One region of the Streptomyces sp. NPDC001443 genome, then DNA from elsewhere that is predicted to be linked to it. Evidence: predicted binding sites of a transcription regulator. Region 1 holds the regulator's gene; the other holds the start of a gene.
The links. Region 1 encodes HspR, which represses chaperone genes until heat shock. Its sites were predicted from a motif close to TTGAGNNNNNNNNNCTCAA; they were not measured.

Region 1 (3,409 bases):
GCCCGACGTCCCCTCCGGCGCCACCTCTGACGACGCCGAGCCGACGGCCGCCGCTCCCTCCGCGGAGGAGGCGGCGGCCCCGGCCGGGGACGCGAACCGGACCGCGGCCCTGGTGGCCCAGCTGGACCAGGTGCGCACGGCGCTCGGCGAGCGCACGACGGACCTCCAGCGGCTCCAGGCCGAGTACCAGAACTACCGTCGCCGGGTCGAGCGGGACCGGATCGCGGTCCGGGAGATCGCCATCGCGAACCTCCTGACCGAGCTCCTGCCCGTGCTCGACGACATCGGGCGCGCGCGGGACCACGGCGAGCTGGTCGGCGGGTTCAAGTCCGTCGCGGAGTCGCTGGAGACCGTCGCGGCGAAGATGGGTCTGCAGCAGTTCGGCAAGGAGGGCGAGCCCTTCGACCCGACGATCCACGAGGCCCTGATGCACAGTTACGCACCGGACGTCACCGAGACGACGTGCGTGGCGATTCTGCAGCCCGGGTATCGGTTCGGCGAGCGCACCATCCGCCCCGCGCGGGTGGCGGTGGCCGAGCCCCAGCCGGGGGCGCAGACGGTCAAGGCCGAGGACTCGGCCGAGACGGGTGACGACAAGGAGAGCGGTGGCCCGGACGAGGGCTGACGCTCAGACACGGAAGCGGAAGGAGGGGCGTCGGGGATGAGCACCAAGGACTTCATCGAGAAGGACTACTACAAGGTTCTCGGCGTCCCCAAGGACGCGACCGAGGCCGAGATCAAGAAGGCGTACCGGAAGCTCGCCCGCGAGTTCCACCCGGACGCCAACAAGGGCAACGACAAGGCCGAGGAGCGGTTCAAGGAGATCTCCGAGGCGAACGACGTCCTCGGCGACCCCAAGAAGCGCAAGGAGTACGACGAGGCCCGCGCCCTCTTCGGTGCCGGCGGGTTCCGCCCGGGACCGGGCGCGGGCGGCGGCAACTTCAACTTCGACCTGGGCGACCTCTTCGGCGGCGGCCCGCAGGGCGGCGGTGGTGCCGGCGGCTTCGGCGGCGGCATCGGCGACGTCTTCGGGGGCCTGTTCAACCGGGGTGGCGCGGGCACCGGCACGCGCACCCAGCCCCGGCGCGGCCAGGACATCGACACCGAGGTCACGCTCAGCTTCACGGAGGCGATCGAGGGCGCGACGGTCCCGTTGCGGATGACCTCGCAGCAGGCGTGCAAGGCCTGTTCCGGCACCGGCGACAAGAACGGCACCCCGCGGGTGTGCCCGACCTGCGTCGGCACCGGACAGGTGGCGCGGGGCTCCGGCGGCGGCTTCTCGCTGACGGACCCCTGCCCGGACTGCAAGGGGCGCGGCCTGATCGCCGAGCACCCCTGCATGGAGTGCAAGGGCAGCGGCCGTGCCAAGTCCTCGCGCACCATGCAGGTCCGCATCCCGGCGGGCGTCACCGACGGGCAGCGGATCCGGCTGCGCGGCAAGGGCGCGCCCGGTGAGCGGGGCGGGCCGGCGGGCGACCTGTATGTCGTCGTGCACGTCGACGCGCACCCGGTGTTCGGCCGCAAGGACGACAACCTCACCGTCACCGTCCCGGTGACGTTCACGGAGGCGGCACTCGGCGGCGAGGTGCGGGTCCCGACCCTCGGTGGTCCGCCGGTGACGTTGAAGCTCCCCCCGGGCACCCCCAACGGCCGCACCATGCGCGCCCGTGGCAGGGGGGCGGTCCGCAAGGACGGCACCCGCGGCGACCTGTTGGTCACCGTCGAGGTGAGTGTTCCGAAGGATCTGTCGGGGAATGCTCGTGACGCACTGGAGGCGTATCGCGAGGCGACCGCGGGGGAGGACCCGCGGGCGGAGCTGTTCGAGGCCGCGAAGGGAGCTTGAGCGTGATGGACGGCCGTCGGCGCAACCCGTACGAACTGAACGAGGAGACCCCGGTCTACGTCATCTCGGTGGCGGCCCAGCTCTCCGGTCTGCATCCGCAGACGCTGCGTCAGTACGACCGTCTGGGTCTGGTCTCCCCCGACCGCACGGCCGGACGGGGCCGGCGCTACTCGGCCCGCGACATCGAACTGTTGCGCACCGTCCAGCAGTTGTCGCAGGACGAGGGCATCAACCTGGCCGGTATCAAGCGGATCATCGAACTGGAGAACCAGGTGGCGGCGCTCCAGTCCCGCGTGGCGGAGATGGAGGCGGCGCTGGAGGGTGCGGCGGCCGCGATGCGACAGCGCGAGGCCGCGGTGCACGCCTCCTACCGGCGGGACCTGGTCCCGTACCAGGAGGTCCAGCAGACCAGCGCGCTGGTGGTGTGGCGGCCGAAGCGGCCGGGGTCCTCGGACTGAGGGCCGCGACGCGGCGGTACGACGCGACGGCACGTGTGTGAAGGGGCCCGGGAGATGTCTCCCGGGCCCCTTCGCGTGCGGCCGGTGGCGGGAACCCGGCGGCGGTCGGCGCGGCGCCGCACCGTTCGGCCGGGTTCGTCCCGCCCGCCCCGACCCTGTCGGGGCGGCTGCCGACACCCTTCGTGATCATGGTTCGACCGAGCGGTGATGGACTGTGTGAAACTTTACTTTTCCGTGAACTTCCATTGGGTGAAGGGGCCGTAAAAGGGTGTTTGGCGAAGAATGATCAGGGCGTTCACGACCGACTGTGAGCGAAGCGGAGCATGATGTTGCTATCTCGTTAAGTGCTTCGGCTTGACGCCGACCGTTGTTGACGCGTTGGCTTTTCAGACACCTGGGTCACCATGCCGTACCCATGTCCGGATCGCACTTGAAGTGAGCCCCCGAATGCGTCGTATCGCCATAGCCGTGGCCGCGTCCACCATGACCCTCTCGTTGGCAGGCTGCGGCATGCTCGACGCATCGGGGAGCGCTGCCGAAGCGAGCCCGACGAAGGGCAACGACGTCACGGTGGGCATCCTGATGCCGGAGAAGACGAACACGCGCTACGCGGACTTCGACTACCCCATCATCAAGGCGAAGGTCGCTTCCCTGACCAACAACCAGGGCCGGACCGCGTACGCCAACGCCGGCTCCGACGCGGACGTGCAGGCGACCCAGATGCAGAAGATGATCGACGACAAGGTCGACATCATCCTGCTGGACGCCGTCGACTCGCACGCCATCGCGGCCATGGTGAAGAAGGCCAAGGACGCGGGCATCCCGGTCATCGCCTACGACCGTCTGTCCGAGGGCCCGATCGACGCGTACATCTCCTTCGACAACGAGCTCGTCGGCGAGGTGCAGGGGCGCACCCTGGCCGAGCAGGTGGACAACACCTCCGGCAAGATCGTCATGGTCAACGGTTCGCCCACCGACCCGAACGCCAAGCAGTTCAAGGCGGGCGCGCTCTCCGAGCTCGACGGCAAGGTGGTCATCGCCGACACCTGGGACACCAAGGACTGGAACCCCGACGTGGCCCAGGCCAAGATGACCAAGGCGATCGAGC
Region 2 (3,409 bases), on a different contig from region 1:
TGCAGGGGCACACCCGCGTGGAGTCATCTCGGTACGCGAGCGCCGCCGCCGGGTACCGCTCCTGTGCCGCACCGCGCCGGGCCGGACGCGAGTGCCGCATTGGAGGTTGCTGTGAATCGGCGTGTGCGTGGCGCCGGTCATAGACAGTGACCCCGTGGTGCGCGAAGGGTGGGGGCGAACCGGAAGGAGCGCCTCACCGTGGAACGGACTGCGACCGCCGCCTCCCCTGCGGATCCGGACGACTCCCTCCCGGACGCCTCCGGTCCGGAGGCCGTGGCTGCGGGCCCGGCCCGCGCGGACACCTCCGCTGCGCTGGGCGGGATGCCCAGACAGTGGATCCCGGCCGTGGCGAGCGCATCCGGGGCCCCGGCCGTGGCGAGCGCATCCGGGGCCCCGTACGCGGGGGTGGCGTCCGGGGCCCCGTACGCGGCGACGCCCGAAGCGCGCCCGGCGGCGGATCCGGCCAGGGGGCCGGCCAAGGGTTCGACCGGGGGTTCGATCAGGAGGTCGACCGGAGGGCCGGCCGCGGGGGCGCGTCCGCGGCTGCGTCCCTGGCGGCTGCTCCCCACTCCCACCGGAACGCCGTTCGCCTTCGCCTTCACGGCCGTCCTGGCCGTCACCTCACTGATCACGGCCTACGCCGATCCCGCCCTGGTGCACACCCTCCACCAGGGCTCCAGCACCGACGTGGCGCACCTCGTACGCACCCCCGTGCTGGTCCTGCTGGCCAGCGCTCTGTGGATCGCGGGCGGGGTCCTGTCCGTCTACGCGATCTGCTGTGTGCTCGTCCTCACCGCCCTGGAACGACGGATAGGAGGGCTGCGCACGGCCGGTGTCTTCCTGCTCGGGCACGTCACGGCGACCCTCGCCACCGAGGTTCCGGTGGGCCTCGCCGTGCTGGTCGGCCGTCTCCCCGTCAGCTCCCTGCACCGCCTCGACTACGGCATCAGCTTCGGCGTGGCCGCCGGTGTCGGCGCCCTGGCGGGCCTGCTCGCGCCGTGGCTGGGCCGGCCGGTGCTCGTGGTGTTCGCCGCGATGCTGGTGCGCGACCTGATCGGGTTCGCGGACCCCATGACGAACTGGGGGCACCTGATGTCCCTGGCGATCGGCTGCGCCACCTGGCCGCTGACGCGCCGCCGGCACCGCGTCCGCGCGGCCACGGCACGCTGATCCTTCGAGGGCCTACCGCGGCGACCACACGTACGGAGTCGTCGTGGTCACCGCCCGGAAACCGAGCCTGCGCAGGATGGGCCCGCTGTCGTCGGACGCGTCCACGTGCAGATGGCGGACTCCGCGGGCGGCGGCGATCTCGGCGCGGGCGGCCAGCAGGGCGCGGTAGATCCCCCGGCCGCGCCACTCGGCGAGCGTCGAGCCGCCCGCCAGCGAGGCGAACTCGCTGCCGGGACGGAAGGTCAGCCAGGCCGCGCAGACCACGTCGCCCGCCGCCTCGGCGACGAAGACGGCGATCTCCTCCGGAGCGCGGGCGACGCGCCCGATCAGGTCGTCGGCGATCGAGCTCAGGTCCAGGCCCCAGACCGTCGTCTCCAGGGCCGCCACCCGGCGCAGGTCGGCGTCCGCGGTGACCTGCCGCACGGTGACCCCGTCCGGCACGGCGGGCGCGCCCGCCGACTGCGCCACGGATCCGATGAGCACCGTCTCCCGCGCCTCGGGCACGAAGCCCGCCGCGGTCAGCCGGTCCGTGAGATCGGCCGGGCTGTCGTGCCCGCGGACCTTCCACTCCACCGCCTGCCCGCGGGCCGCGAAGAAGTCCCGCTGCCGTGCGATCAGTTCGTCGACCTCCCGGCCCCGCAGGCCGCCCAGATCGCGCGGTCCGGTGACGAAGCCGCGGAAGCCGAGGTCGAGGCGGAGCAGCGGGCCGTCGTACTCGTACGCGACTCCGGGCGGCGGGGTGCAGCGCTGGGCGTCGTAGGCGTCGAGCAGGCTCTGGGTCTCCTGGGTCTCCGTCATGGGGGAGAACGTACGGGCGGGGGCCCGGGCGCGGGCAACACCTCTTCGCGGAGGAGGCGAGGAGGCGAGGAGGCGAGGAGGCGAGGAGGCGGAAGGAGACGGGGGTCGGCGGTGTTGTGCCGGGTGTCACCCGTTGCGGCAGGGGCGATCGCTCAGAGCGAACAGCCGGTGGGGAACATTCGGGGGCTCAGGTGCATTGAGTCGGCATAGCTCAACTTGACTGCCGAAGGGGAGATCATGGCTGCTGAGTCCAGTGCGTTCACATCGCTCACTCTGCCTGTGCTGCCGCTCGACGACGAGGTCGTGCTGCCCGGGATGGTGGTGCCGCTGGATCTGAACGACGCCGACGTGCGGGCCGCGGTGGAGGCCGCCCAGGCCGCCGCACGCTCGGAGCCCGGCAAGCCCAAGGTGCTGCTGGTGCCGAGGATCGACGGGGCGTACGCGGCCACCGGTGTGCTCGGCACCGTCGAGCAGGTGGGACGGCTGGCCGACGGCGACCCGGGCGCGCTGATCCGCGGTCGTGGCCGCGTGCGCATCGGTGCCGGCACCACCGGACCGGGCGCGGCCCTGTGGGTCGAGGCGACGCGCATCGACGAGAGTGCGCCCGAGCCGCTGCCCGGCCACGTCACCGAACTGGTCAAGGAGTACAAGGCGCTGGCCACCGCCTGGCTGCGCAAGCGCGGCGCCTGGCAGGTCGTGGACCGGGTGCAGGCCATCGACGACGTCTCCGCGCTCGCCGACAACTCCGGCTACTCGCCGTTCCTGACCACCGAGCAGAAGGTGGAGCTGCTGGAGACCACCGACCCGGTGGCCCGGCTGAAGCTCGCCACCCAGCAGCTTCGCGACCACCTCGCCGAGCAGGACGTGGCCGAGACGATCGCGAAGGACGTCCAGGAGGGTGTCGACAAGCAGCAGCGCGAGTTCCTGCTGCGGCGCCAGCTGGAGGCCGTGCGCAAGGAGCTGCGGGAGCTGAACGGCGAGAAGGAGGGCGAGGAGTCCGACGACTACCGCGCCCGGGTCGAGGCCGCCGACCTCCCCGAGAAGGTCCGCGAGGCGGCCCTGAAGGAGGTCGACAAGCTGGAGCGGTCCAGCGACCAGTCGCCCGAGGGTTCCTGGATCCGCACCTGGCTGGACACCGTCCTCGAACTCCCCTGGAACGAGCGGACCGAGGACGCCTACGACATCCAGGGCGCCAAGGCGGTCCTGGACGCCGAGCACGCCGGTCTGGACGACGTGAAGGAGCGGATCACCGAGTACCTGGCGGTGCGCAAGCGCCGTACGGACCGTGGCCTGGGTGTCATCGGCGGCCGGCGCGGTGGCGCCGTGCTCGCGCTCGTCGGGCCGCCCGGCGTCGGAAAGACCTCGCTCGGCGAGTCCGTCGCGCACGCCATGGGCCGCAAGTTCGTCCGGGTCGCCCTCGGCGGCGTGCGGGACGAGGCCG

Region 2: the regulator HspR is predicted to act here: its motif matches at 2,165-2,183, upstream of lon (endopeptidase La).

What each region holds. Positions count from the first base shown of each region.
Region 1 covers NZ_JBSFIA010000002.1:235,648-239,056, forward strand. Annotated here, with positions in the region: gene grpE (nucleotide exchange factor GrpE) at 1-625, shown strand, start outside; gene dnaJ (molecular chaperone DnaJ) at 662-1,843, shown strand; gene ACWC24_RS03885 (heat shock protein transcriptional repressor HspR) at 1,849-2,301, shown strand; gene ACWC24_RS03890 (sugar ABC transporter substrate-binding protein) at 2,749-3,409, shown strand, end outside.
Region 2 covers NZ_JBSFIA010000003.1:54,275-57,683, reverse strand. Annotated here, with positions in the region: gene ACWC24_RS05230 (rhomboid-like protein) at 199-1,170, shown strand; gene ACWC24_RS05225 (GNAT family N-acetyltransferase) at 1,183-1,968, opposite strand; gene lon (endopeptidase La) at 2,206-3,409, shown strand, end outside.